3 regions of the Bacteroides sp. CAG:633 genome follow, and region 2 is predicted to be linked to each of the others. Evidence: riboswitches for the same ligand, from Rfam matches in the RefSeq annotation. Region 2 holds a riboswitch; each other region holds the start of a gene.
What was found. Region 2 has a riboswitch for cobalamin ahead of QVP67_RS05260 (tryptophanase). Riboswitches for the same ligand answer to the same signal wherever they lie in the genome.

Region 1 (4,580 bases), on a different contig from region 2:
GGTAGCGCTTGTCGATGTAGCCACACTCGTTGCAGATTGTATTGGGGATGTTGAAGGTAAAGTAATTGCATCCTTCTTCCGCCGCCACTTTCAGCAACTTCCGGTATTGTGCCTGCGAAAGGTGCTCTTCGAGGTTCATATGCAGAGCCGAACCGCCCGTCAGGTGTTCGATGTAGGGAGCGCCGTGTAACCTGAACTTGTCGATGATGTTCAGCGAATCGTCCTCGACCACGTAGAAATAGCTGTTATAGCAGCTGCGGGGTACGAAATAGCCGTCTTCCAGGTCCCACTTGGCGTGCTTCACACCCACATTTTCGGCCGGAATCATCTCGCAGTTGAACAGGACATTCTTCGTCTGATACTCCTTGTTCTTCTTTTCGACCAGTCCGAGAATGGTCTGCACAAAACGCAGGTAATCGGGATTGTCGCTGATCTTGATTCCCATAAACTCGGCAGCCTCAACCAGACCGTTGACGCCAATCGTCAGGTATTGCCGCCCCATATTGATGTAGCCAGCATCGAACAGGGGCAACATGCCATGTTCGTGCAACGCTTTCAGATTCTCGTTATAAGCCAGCTGCGCCCGGTGGCACAGGTCGATGACATCGGTCAGAAACGTCTTGTAGTCGAGCTGGTGATTGACGGCATACTGCACACAGCGGTTGATATTCACCGTCAGCACACTCTTCGAACCGGTCGATACGCCACCCGCTCCCAAGGTATAGCTGAAACCGTTGTCCTGTATCTCGTTGCGCAAGCGGCAGCAGCTGGACAGTGAGTCGGCACTGCTACTCATATAAGTAAAGAAGGAATGCCCCTCGGCATACATTTCGGCTGTAAAATCGCCCCACTCCTGGTCCAGCACATCGCCGTCCTTGCTCAGCAGAGCCACCGTCTCGACCGGAAAAGTCAGCACCGTCTTGGTACGTTCCCGGTTGAACCACTTCATAAACCGCTTTTGCAGCCAGTTCAGTCCCTCCCAGTCGGGCTTGCTGCCGTCGGGGAAAAAGAAGTCGCCGAACAGGCTTTCGAAATAGTAACGGTCGTAATACGAAATGTTCCAGAAGACAGCCTGATAGTTGCGTGCTCCGGTAGGCTGATTGATGGAATAGACAATCTGTTCGAAGCAATCGGTAATGATTTTATCGACCGTACGCTGCTTCAGCGAAAGGTCCACCACCTTTTCCGGCTCCTTGTAATACTCGCGGCCGTACTCCAGCCCGATGAAATAGTTGAGATACATCAGAAACTCGGGCGTGGCACAAGCTCCGCTCAACATGCTCGAAACCATGAACACCATGTTGACAAAGCCTCCGCAGAACGACTTCAGGTTGGTGGGTGCCGTCGAATTGCCGCCTATCGACTTCGTACCGCCCGTCAGCCAGGGGTACATCGTGATGGAAGCACAATAATTGGCCAGACTCGTCTCGTCATTCTTATATATAAAGTGGTGAGTCAGCAGGTCAAGGTACTGGTCCGCCAGTTCCTTGCCATACATTTTCTTCATGCGGTCGGTCAGCAACCGGCGATTCAGGCGGATGAAGTTCGACTTGGGCAGTTCACCAATCAGCGTGGCGATGTTTTTATGCTCCACATTGGCGTTGGCATCGTACTTCGAACCGGTAGCGGCATTGGTTGCCTCGCAATAGTCGGACAAGAACTTCAGTTCGTCCATCACCTCGCGGTCCTCCGCATGACGCTGCCGGTAGAGCATGAACGACTTTGCCACCCGATAATGTCCCTCGCGCATCAGGGCTTCCTCCACTAAGTTCTGGATTTCTTCCACCTTGATGCCGTCGTACAGGTCGAGCCGGCTGATGATTTTCGAAACATTACTCAGGCTGACAGGCTCGTTCACCGAACGGAATGCCTTGATAATGGCATTCATTATCTTGTCGAGCGAGAAGCGGTCGGCCGATCCGTCCCGCTTCACAATTGTAAAGTCACTGGTTTCCATCACTGTTTTCATTGTTTTTCCTGTTTTGTCCGGCCAATAAACCACTGTTCGCACACAATATGGCTTCCCGAAGGCTACAGCCGGCATTTTGCGGACACACCTCTTCCTCAGGTATGCCTTTCCCACAAAAAGTTTAATTACTGAATATTTTCGCACCGCTTTTCTATCCCACGAGTAAAAACGGCCTTTGATGAAAATGGCAGGTCTTCTGACTGACTCCCGCTCCGACACCTTCCCAGTTCAGTTGACCAGTGGCAAGAGTAATTGTCGGAACGTTGAATGGAGCTTCACAGCAGCGGGACTGTTCGGGACTTTCACCCGATTCCCTTTTAATTCACGAAGATGAATATCCGCATGAAACCAATTCGCGGCAAATATAGCAGAAAAAACAAAAAGGCAGAGAAAGAAACCGGAAGTTTTTTCAGCCGAAAGATGGGAAACAAGGCGAAAGATACCGCCAAATGGGTAATTATTCCCCAACATTGTAGCACAGATTCTACAATATCCCCACTTCCAGTCAGCCAACCGTCTGCCCGATTTTTGCAGCAATATTGCTAACAAACGTAAGTACAGGCTAACATTTCTGAAAGCGATGCCCGAACTGCATATCTGGCACTGGAACACGCGGTATGGAAATAAAAAGAAAACATTTCTGCCCAGATAAGAGCCTAAAAGCCTGTTTTCAAACAATTCCCCTATCTTGTAAGAAACAACCAAAAAGGATTTTTATCCAACAAACATACAGTCGCATCGTCCAACAGAGCATAAACAGACATTAACAGACAAAATACAGTATGCCACAAATCGCTGTTTCTGTTGGCACTCCCTTTGCACTACAGTTTATGAGTGAGAAAATAAAACCTGAATATTCACCTAAACTTAAACGATTATGAAAAAGGTATTAGTAACAGTAGCGATGATTCTCGGAGTAAGCACTTTTGCAACGTTTGCACAAGAAGTAACCCCACCTGTAACAGAAAACGCAACGGAAGCTACCGCTCCGCAAGATGAGTTTGTAAAAATGGATCCTTCAGCACTGCCGCAATCCCTCGTCGAGAAACTGGCAGCAACAAACGAAGGCGCAAGTGTGAAAGAAGCCTATGTGAAAGAAACAGAAGGCAAGAAAATCTACAAGTTAGTTCTCGTCACGACAGACGAACAAGAGTTGACAGTCATTTTGGACGAAAATGGTGAGCCTGTCAAAGAATAAACTCTTCAGAATGTAAATACCCCTATTGGCAGTCCCGGTTCGCGATGAATCGGGATTGCTATTTCGAGCGTTTGTAATCTGCGATAAAGCCCTCCATCATCCACTTGGCCAAAGCCTGACGGTTGGAACTAAGAACAAAACGACGCTGGTCGAAAGCATTCTGAATATTACCCAGTTCGACAAACACAGCTGTCGGCGAAGCATTGAGCAGCACATACAGACGACGCGAGCTGACAGTACCTTCGAAACCACGGTTGGGCTGATGCCGGTCGTATTTCGATTCGAAAGTATTCTTCATCCCCGTAGCCAGCCGCTTGCCCAGCGTGCTCTGCGGAGCATAATAAAAGAACACATCAGTCTGTGCACTCTTGCTACGGCTGTCTACATGCAGAAAAATTGCCCGGCAATATTTATACTTTTTACGATCCTTGCGATAATATTCATTGATTTTTGCACAACGTTGTTGCAGCCTTGCTACCTGGTTCAAAGGAATCGGATCGCCCATACAGGTCTCACGTTTGCTGTTCGAGAGATAACGGTCGTTGCGGATACCGTCCTTGGCGTCTTGTATGATGATACGCACCTCGGCTCCTTCCTGCATCAGGTTACGTGCCAGTCGCAGCGCTACATCGTATGCATACTCGTCCTCGTGCAGCTCGGTTTTCCCAATCCGACCTATCGCACCCGGATCAGGACCTCCGTGTCCACTCACTACATAGAAGCAGGCTCCTTGCAGACGGTTGCCTGTCACCTTTACATCCGCCAGTCTCTTCCCGAAAAGCGGCTCGTGAATCACACTTTTCCTGCTACCCGATTTTCGGTGCCTGCTATCTTCTCCTCCTCTGCTACCTTTTGCATGCAAAGGCGGCAACTGATATTTCACGCCCAGACGCAGCTCTTCCTTACCACGCAAGGCCTTTTTATTAAGTTCAAGAAATTCCTTATAATAACTTCTTCCCGGTCGGCCGTTGCGCTCAAGAAATGTCGAAATACCTTCACCAGCTTTCGGAGTGTCGCACTGCTCCTGCGCCGAAACCGCAAAAGAAAATACAACCAAAAGAAAGGATACGAACAGAATACGAATCATAAATCTACAATCAATATTTTGGAACGGTTGTGCACCAATAAATTATCATTTAACCTTCATTGCGGACAAAATTACATTATTTTCCTTACTTTTGCGAGCAGTTACATGTTAATTGATAAGAAACTAAAAAAAATAGATAGCATTATGGCAAAACAATTCAAGCCCGAGACCCTCTGCGTACAAGCCGGATGGTCTCCTAAAAAAGGAGAGCCGCGGGTGCTCCCTATCTACCAGAGTACAACCTTCAAATACGAAACCAGCGAGCAGATGGCGCGTTTGTTCGACCTCGAAGAAAGCGGATATTTTTATACCCGTCTGCAAAACCC
Region 2 (4,580 bases):
TTAGGAACGTGAGTCAGCACCTTGGGAGCATCGATGAAGATGGCATGTCCGCCAGCCGGACGTTGGTAGGGGATACCGTATTCATCCAGTTTGCAGGCCAGATATTGCACTTGTCGGATGCGGGTTTCCAGATTGTCGAACTCGGTATTTTCGTCCAGGCCGATGGCCAGTGCGTTCATGTCGCGTCCGTTCATGCCTCCATAAGTCAGATAACCTTCGAACTGTACGCAGAAGCCTTTGGCGCCTTCGTACCAATCTTTCCGGTTGGTTGCGATGAAACCACCCATGTTGACAATGCCATCTTTTTTCGCACTCATGGTCATGCCGTCGGCCAGGCTGAACATTTCACGGGTAATTTGTTTGATGCTCTTGTCTTGGTAGCCCTCTTCGCGTGTCTTGATGAAATAGGCGTTTTCGGCAAAACGGGCCGAGTCGAACAGAACGGGTTTGCCGTATTTGTCAGCTATGGCACGTACTTCACGCAGGTTCTGCATGGATACGGGTTGTCCTCCTGCCGTATTGTTGGTGATGGTGACGATGATGAAAGGAATCCGGTCGGCGTGTTCCTGCAAGGCTTTCTCCAGTTTGGCAGGATCGACGTTTCCCTTGAAAGGAACTTCAAGTTGTGTTTGCTTAGCCTCGTCGACAGTACAGTCCAGTGCGAAAGCTTTGCGTCCTTCAATGTGTCCTTTGGTCGTATCAAAGTGTGAGTTGCCAGGCACGATGTCTCCTTCATGCACCAGATAGGAGAAGAGTACGTTTTCGGCGGCTCGTCCCTGATGGGTGGGGATGATGTATTCGAATCCGGTCAGTCTGGTAATGGTATCTTTAAGTTTAAAGAACGATGAAGCACCTGCGTAACTTTCATCGCCCAGCATCATTCCGGCCCATTGGCGGTCGCTCATGGCGCCTGTACCCGAGTCGGTGATCAGGTCGATGTAGACTTGTTCAGATTTCAGTTGAAATACATTGTAATGGGCTTCTTTCAGCCATTGTTCACGTTCTTGTCGGGTGCTTTTGCGGATGGGTTCTACCATCTTTATTTTCCAGGATTCGGCAAAGGGTAATTCCATAGTTGATTAGTTTTTCTTTTTTTGAGGGTTTGACATTTGGTTAACGGAATAAGTCTATGACTTATTGCTCAGGAGTCGAAGATAGTGATTTTTCTTCTATAAAGCAAGAAGTTCGTTTCCCTTTGTAAAAAAACAAATGTCCGGGCGAAATCACTTCGACCGGACATTCTCAATAAACTTGGCAGAGTTCATTTACCTTTTTACTTTCTTTGAATCAGTTGAAATGATTTGGACAGGAAATAGTTGTCCGGTTCATCAAACTCAACGCTTTTTCCTCGAAAGCAATGATAAAGTGTGTTGCATGGCAGGTCTTCTGACTTGTTTCTGTGGCAGACGCCTTCCCGGACGTATCCAGTGGCTTAAGAGGTATGTGCCTGTCACACTTCACGAAACTTACAGCAGCGGGACTGTTCAGGATTCTCACCTGATTCCCTTTTAATTGCTTTCCCGAAAGAGGATTGCAAACCAATGCAGCGCAAAGATAAGAAAAAGCCGGGGATTTACAAGGGAAATCTCCGGCAAATTAGTACATGTTACGAAGGTAATATTTTATTTTTCCCTGGCCAGTGTGAATACGAACTCCAGTCCTCCTCCTTGCCTGTTTTTGGCCGAGATGGTTCCTCCGTGTATCAGAACGGCGTTTTTCACAATGGCCAGTCCGAGGCCGGTTCCGCCCAGCTTGCGCGAACGGCCTTTGTCTACCCGGTAGAAGCGTTCGAACAGGCGGTTCAGGTGCTCAGGAGCTACGCCTACCCCTGTATCTGCAAAGCTGAAATAATAGAAGTTCTCGTCTTCGCGGAAACAGCCGATGTGTATATATATGTTGGTACCAGCGTAGGCGATGGCGTTGTCCATCAGATTCCGGAAAATGGAGTAGAGCAGCGAATAGTTGCCTTTCAGCTGTATTTTGGGTTGCAGCGAGTTGACTACTGTAATATGTTTTTCTTCCAGTTCCAAAGCTACTTCGTTGACGATGTTTCCAACCAGCAGGCTGATGTCTACCTTTTCCATATCGATCATGTTGGCTGCTTCGTCCATACGTGTCAACACGGAGATGTCGCGTAGCAGTCGGCTCAGGCGGTTGCTTTGGGCATAGCAGCGCTCCAGGAAAGTCTGCATCTTTTCGCGTGGGATGCTGTCGTTGCTGACGATGGTTTCCAAATAGCCCTGTATACTGCTTACCGGGGTTTTCAGTTCGTGAGCTATATTTTGGGTCAGTTGCCTCTTCAGTCTGATTTGCTCTTCTTCCTGGGTTATGTCGTTAATCGAGATTTCGAAGCTACGGTCTTGGAAGATGATGCATTCGATGATAAAGATACGTCCGTTTTTGTTGATGTTGAGCGACATGCGCTTTTCTTCCGTTGCATTAGCCGGACGTTTCTGCGACTTGTTGATAAAGTCGGTTATTTTCTGAAACTCACAGATAGAGAATATCTCTTCGGTAGTTTGCAGATTCTGGTCCGAAATAAGGTTACCGTATTGTGTGAAGAGGTTATTGACGAGTATTTCCTTTTTATCTTTAGTAAATACACCTAGTCCTTCTCGCGATGTCTGTAAGTGTGTGATCAGTTTTTCTCTTTCGATGTAAAGAGCCTCCTTTGTCTCTCGCAGGCGTCGGTATATCTGGATGATGTGTTGCGAGATTTCTCCCAACTCATTATGGGGGAATGCAGCCTGTATATCCATTTCAATCGGTTCATTGCGGTCGGCCCGTTTGGCAAATTCGCGAAGATTGGTGATGGCTTTTCCAAGTTTTGCTGTAAACTTGTAAAAGATGAATATCAGCAGTAAGGTTACGATAACGGTAAACCAGATGTAATGAGGGTCGGCAGCCAGGTTATGAATCAGATTCAAGTTGTATGGCAGTGCCGAACGTATGATATAATTGTCTTGTAGAGTTGCCGAATAGAAGTAGGGCATTCCGGTAGTTTCTGACATACGGCGTAAGTCGTATCCTTTTCCTTGCCGAAGTGCTTGTTGTATTTCCGGGCGTCCAAGGTGATTACCTGGTTCCTGTTTACCTTTGTAACTGTCGTATATCACTTTCCCGTTCAGACTGATAAGAGTGACACGCAGGTTATTGTTTACTCTATTGATGTAATTGTCCAAAGTGCTGGTCCACAGACTGTCGGGAACAATACGCAGTTCGAACGATAAACGCTCGTTATAATCCTGCAATTGTGTGTTGAGCAATTCTATTTTGTAGCTTTTTTCACGTTGGTACTGATAAGCGATGAAGCAAGCTGCGAATGCAAGAAACAGCGAGATAACCGAAAGAAATAACTTCCGGCTGAATGACAGAAAATGCCGTTCATCTTTATTCGGCTTCAAAGCAGTATCCATATCCCAAGCGAGTTACAATGCATTTTCCGTAAATACCGATTTTTTTGCGCAGGCGGGTGATGTTAACGTCTATGGTACGGTCGAGCACATAGACTTCCTCGCTCCAGATACGTCCCAAAATATCTTCGCGCGAGAAGACACGTCCTTTGTTTTGCAGCAACAGCAGCAGAATTTCGAATTCTTTTTTGGTCAGCGGAGCTTCCTGTCCATCAATGGAAACTTTTTTCTTCACAATGTCAAGAACCAGCGTTTTATAGACCAATTGCTCGGGCATCCGTTCGCTTTCCCCCTGTCCTGTACGTCTCAGTACGGCTTTAACCCGTGCTGCTACTTCACGCAGTGAGAATGGTTTCGATATGTAGTCATCAGCTCCAAGATTGAATCCTGTTACAGTATCGTTTTCCGTGTCTTTAGCTGTGATGAAGATTATGGGCACTTGTGCTGTCTTTTTATCTTTCTTGAGCATACTTGCCATTTTGAATCCCGATATCTCTCCCATCATTACGTCAAGCAGTAGCAGGTTGTAACTGCTGATGTCCATTCGCAGGGCTTCTTCGGCCGAGTTTGCAGTATCCACTTCGTATCCTTCGTTCTCAAGGTTGAACTTCAGGATTTCGCACAAATCTTCTTCATCGTCTACTACTAAGATCCGGTAATTGTTCATTGTTTCCTGGTTTTAAGTTGCAACTGGGAAGCACTTTTCCCGTCTGTAACGGTACGTCCTCTTCCTGTTACAAAGTTATACTTTATTTCTTTTCGCAGGCAAAAGTGAGGCATTTTTATTACGGACGCATGAAACAAGTATTACGATTCTGTTACACTTTTCATCTGAACATCTATTGCCAGGAACACAGAGAGGGAATGCTGTAATACAAAAACACACCGATGATGCTGTGGCAGTCTCATCGGTGTGTCATTTGTACGGTATACGTATCTTAGGGGTTTACACAGTCTGATGGTTGATGCAGATTCCTTGTTTGTACCATTCGTACAGACGGTGTATTCCTTCGTCTATTTCTACCTTGTGGTGCCATCCCAGTCCGTGCAGCTTGCTTACGTCGGTCAGCTTTCTCATTGTGCCGTCCGGCTTGCTGGCATCCCACTTCAGTTCACCCTTGAATCCGATTTCGGCAACAATCTTTTCGGCCACTTCGCGGATACTCA
Region 3 (4,580 bases), on a different contig from region 2:
GCCGTGCTTGCACGGCTCGCGAACGACACTTGCACGGCTCGCGAGCAACACTTGTGTGGCTCACGAGCAACACTTGCGTGGCTCACGAGCCATGCTTGTGTTCCAGTCTGACATTGCTTATTGGGCACTCTGGCATTGCTTGTCCGATTGTCCGACATTATTTGTCGTGTGTCATCGCATTACTTCCTGTTTCTTTGGGGGCGGATGGTTGTTTCTGTTTGTAAAGAGGCACTTGACGGTCGTAAAGTGAAACTTTCGGACGTCAACTATGGACTTTATCCGCCTTTTCTCCCTGTTGAGAACTGTTTTTCCCGATTTATCCTTCACGCCCTCACCGTTCTCTTTCATCGTTGAATGACAGTAAGATATGGTGAAAGGTGATGGTTCACCGCTCCTTTCACCGCGATTTTATGGGGCGGATTGCTTTTCTCGTATGTTTCACTGTAAGTTGTTTGTTGTTAGGTGGTTGTGGTGAAACTTCACGGGGTAAGTCCGGATTTTATAGGTGAAACCAGTGAATCTTTTCTAATTCTCCCCGTTATCGATGTAGCCTTCGCTGAAACGCAACTACTATTTGTAGAAAAAATGAATTTTCAATATGACTTTTCGGTTCAGTTTCTTGCTTTTTTAACCGTTTTTCTTTTTCTTTGCGAAAGAGAGTAGCGAATAAAAACATGACTAAACTCGTAGGAGGTAATGTAAATGAAACGGAATCTGTTTTTTCTTTTAGCTTTTGTATTGGGTTTTGTCGTAGTAGCCTGTCAGTCTCAAGGGTCCTTGCTTGTACATTCACAGGCAGATATCATCAATATGGATAGCGCTTCCACTGAACTATGGAGGTATTCCGAACTGTTCAAAGATGTTCGTCTGATACCTTTGGAAACCAAAGACGTTTTGCTGTCGAGCATCAGCAAGATGGTGCCTGTGAACGATACGTTATATTTAATGGATCGTCGGACGGAAGGAGTATATGCTTTCAAGAAAGACGGCTCTTTTATCCGAAAATTCGGGAACAATGGTCCGGCTCCCGGTGAATATGCCGGTTGCAGAGACTTTACTGTTGACGAGGAAAAGAAGAAACTGTATCTGTACGACTCATCACGCAACAAGATATTGAGATATGATTTGTTGACAGGTACTTTTGAGGATGAAATATCCTTAGACGCCCCACCGTTTTATGCCGATATAGCGTATCAGTCTGATTTTCTTTATGCTTACCAGTCGAGCCATTGGCCTGCACAGGGCGATACTCCTTATTATCTGCTGCACCAGATAGATCTGTTGCAAGCTGGCAAAATGACTGCCAGCCTGCTGGATTATGATTCATATAATCAAGGTTGGCAAAATGAATTTCTGAATTTTGGCACCCCTTTTACTCGTGTCGGGGATGAACTTTGGTTCTGTACGGCGCTGATGGATACCGTTATGGCCATTCGTGAGGGGGAAGTATATCCTGTTTTGGCTATTCATGGGGAAAAAGTGATCAAACGCGACGACCTGCTCAAGGACAGCAATTTGCATTCGTCTGGCGACCCCGTTGCGCTCTCCAAGAAAATGATGCAGCAGTATATGCACCTGACACAGAAGAAGGTCTATTGGGGCTTTTGCAATTTCTATGTTCATCAGGGCTATCTTTGGTTTAATTGTTATGGAGGATCGCTTCTTAAAGTACGCCATCATCTGAAAAGTGGTCAGACTTCTATTTTCCAGACACAGAAAGACGATATCTTTTTTGCAGGAAACAAGCAAAACGGCGTTATGCTTCCCGGGTACTTGTGCGCGGATGCCGATGGTGTGTTTTACTTTTATAATACGGAGCAGTTGGCAGAGTTGAAAAGACTTTTCGAGTCCGGTCAGTTGTCTGATAAAGTTGTTAATAAAGAATTGATAAGGAGTTTGGAGAGCGATTCCAATCCGGTGCTGTTGTATTATGAGTTTAAAGACTAAAGCCTGACAGTAGTCAGGCTTTCTTTTTTCCCTAGTTAGGAAAATATTTTTTTCTAACTAGAGAGGAATTTTTTCCTAACTGGGAAAAAATAAGGGGTAGGGAGGACTGTGTGTTAAGTTCTGAAAATCTTTTCGAAAAAGAGCAAGACGCAAGGTCGATATCTGTATAAACTGGACAGATTCCTTGTAACTTTGCACCGCTTTAAAGAAAGAATAAATGATGGTTAAAGAAAATTCTAAAGTTTTTTTGCTGATATTGCTGGGCATGCTGACGGCATTTGGCCCCTTTGTGACGGATATGTATCTGCCCAGTTTGCCTTCGATGGGCGAGTATTTTTCCACAACTTCTTCGATGGTTCAGTTAGGACTGACAACCAGTATGATAGGTCTGGCAGTGGGACAGATATTCTTCGGTCCGCTGAGCGACCGGTACGGTCGGCGGTTACCCTTGCTGGTGGCCATGTGGCTGTTTATTGCATCGACGCTGTTGTGCCTGTTTTCGCAGAGCATAGAGCAGTTTGTGGCGTTCCGTCTGTTACAGGGCATAGCCGGTGCGGGTGGTATCGTCATATCGCGTTCGGTGGCAACGGACAAATATTCCGGACGCGAACTTGCCAAAATGTTGGCTGTAATTGGGGCCATTAACGGAGTGGCGCCGGTGGCGGCTCCGATTGTGGGTGGCCTGCTGACCGATGTGATAGGATGGCAGGGCATCTTCTGGATTCTGTTCGGGCTGGGACTGGTGTTATTGGCCTGCTGCTTACGTTTTAAGGAATCGTTGCCGCGTGAAAACCGTTCGGCTGAAAAATGGAGTGATACGTTCCGCAGTTTTGGAGTCGTGTTGCGCGACAGGCGTTACGTGTGCTATGTACTTCAGATGGCTTTCGCACAGGGAGTGCTGTTTGCCAACATCGCCTCGTCGCCTTTCATCGTGCAGCAGCATTATGGCTTTTCGGCATTTGCGTTCAGCTTGTGTTTCGGAGTCAATGCGCTTGCGATAGGTGTTGCGGCTGCCTTGTCGGTCAAGTTTCGCCGTTCGGAGACCAGTACACTGGTTGGCTGTTGCGGAATGGTAGTGGCAGCCGTGTTACAGTGCGGGGCGTTAATGTCGGCGTGCAGCTTTTGGGTATACGAGGCTCTGATGCTGGTTCTGCTGTTCAGCATGGGGATGACGTTTACTTCGAGCACAGCTTTGGCCATGGAGAGTCAGCGCGAGAATTCGGGCACGGCATCGGCTCTTTTAGGTGCGGTATGTTTTGCGGCGGGAGGCATTGTTTCGCCATTGGTGGGCATCGGTAATATCCTTTCGTCCACGGGAGTGGTATTTGTGGTTTGTGCCTGCTGTTCGCTGCTGTGTATGCTGGTGGCTTTGGGGCGCCGGGGCACACGGCTGTATTTTGCTTTCAGCACGATACGAAAGCAATAAAACGTAACCTGCGCCACGGTGGCCAACAGCGTTTCAGCAAACCACTTCCGACAGAACGCTGTTTGTTGGTATTCAATACTTTTTTTGTGTTTTTGATTGCGGATATTCAAATAAATTCCTACATTTGCCGCTGTTTTGTTCCGTAATCTCCGTTCGGAGATGTGGATGAAAAGGGAATCGGGTGTGAATCCCGGACAGTCCCGCTGCTGTGTGTTTCAAGAGGAATGTATCATACTCGGATGCCACTGTTTTTCTGATAATAAAGAGAATGGGAAGGCGATACATTAGGAAACGAGTCAGAAGACCTGCAAAACAAAGTCGAAAAATTGTCTGTTCGAGGAAAGCAGTCAGTGCACACAAGAATAATGAAATAAAAGATTCTGCCGTTTGTTTATGAAGATGCGATTGGGCTGTATCGTATTGTGCTGCATGATGACCTGCCGGATGGTGGCACAGGAAGTGCAGGAAGATACGATTGCCGGCAAGGTGCATCAGATAGAGAAAGTGACGGTGACTGCCCGTAGGATGCCCAACAAGGTGACATCGGCTGTGCCTGTGCAGACCATGTCGAAGCAGGACATCAGCCAGCTTGGCATACAGAATGTGGCGGATGCCGTACGCCGTTTTGCCGGTGCCGACGTAAAGGATTACGGTGGTATAGGCGGACTGAAGACAGTCTCTATCCGCAACATGGGTGCAGCCCATACGGCTGTCAGCTACGACGGTGTGGCAGTCAGCAACTGCCAGGCAGGGCAGATAGACATCGGACGTTTTTCGCTGGACAATGTGTCGATGCTTTCTCTTTCCATCGGTCAGAGCGAAGACCTGTTGCAGTCGGCCCGTCTGTATGCGTCGGCCGGCGTACTGAACATCGAAACGGAAAAACCTCACTTCGAAGGAAATCGTACTTCTGCTTTTCTGGCACGTGTCAGGGGCGGCTCGTTCGGATATGTAGCGCCCTCTGTCAGATGGTGGCAGAAACTGGGGGAGCGTACACGCCTCTCGGTAGATGCCGGTTATATGCGTGCCGACGGCAATTATCCGTTTACGCTGGTGAACGGGAAGTACGTGACGAAAGAGAAACGAAACAACTCGGAAGTGGAGTCGTGGCAGGGCGAAGCGACGCTGTATCATACGTTCAAAGACGGAGGGGAGTTGGATGTGAAAGGATATTATTACTATTCAGCCCGCGAACTACCGGGAGGGG

Region 1: another riboswitch for cobalamin. It lies ahead of nrdD (anaerobic ribonucleoside-triphosphate reductase); the one in region 2 lies ahead of QVP67_RS05260 (tryptophanase).
Region 3: another riboswitch for cobalamin. It lies ahead of QVP67_RS14645 (TonB-dependent receptor plug domain-containing protein); the one in region 2 lies ahead of QVP67_RS05260 (tryptophanase).

Annotation. Positions count from the first base shown of each region.
Region 1 is NZ_FR883138.1:21,144-25,723, reverse strand. It holds gene nrdD (anaerobic ribonucleoside-triphosphate reductase) at 1-1,957, opposite strand, end outside; cobalamin riboswitch at 2,139-2,337, opposite strand; gene QVP67_RS13245 (hypothetical protein) at 2,847-3,167, shown strand; gene QVP67_RS13240 (N-acetylmuramoyl-L-alanine amidase family protein) at 3,226-4,254, opposite strand; gene QVP67_RS13235 (O-acetylhomoserine aminocarboxypropyltransferase/cysteine synthase family protein) at 4,399-4,580, shown strand, end outside.
Region 2 is NZ_FR883036.1:31,904-36,483, forward strand. It holds gene QVP67_RS05260 (tryptophanase) at 1-1,073, opposite strand, end outside; cobalamin riboswitch at 1,360-1,559, opposite strand; gene QVP67_RS05265 (sensor histidine kinase) at 1,623-3,416, opposite strand; gene QVP67_RS05270 (response regulator transcription factor) at 3,391-4,080, opposite strand; gene QVP67_RS05275 (GDP-L-fucose synthase family protein) at 4,360-4,580, opposite strand, start outside.
Region 3 is NZ_FR883153.1:12,979-17,558, reverse strand. It holds gene QVP67_RS14655 (6-bladed beta-propeller) at 703-1,947, shown strand; gene QVP67_RS14650 (multidrug effflux MFS transporter) at 2,168-3,373, shown strand; cobalamin riboswitch at 3,492-3,700, shown strand; partial or broken gene QVP67_RS14645 (TonB-dependent receptor plug domain-containing protein) at 3,767-4,580, shown strand, end outside.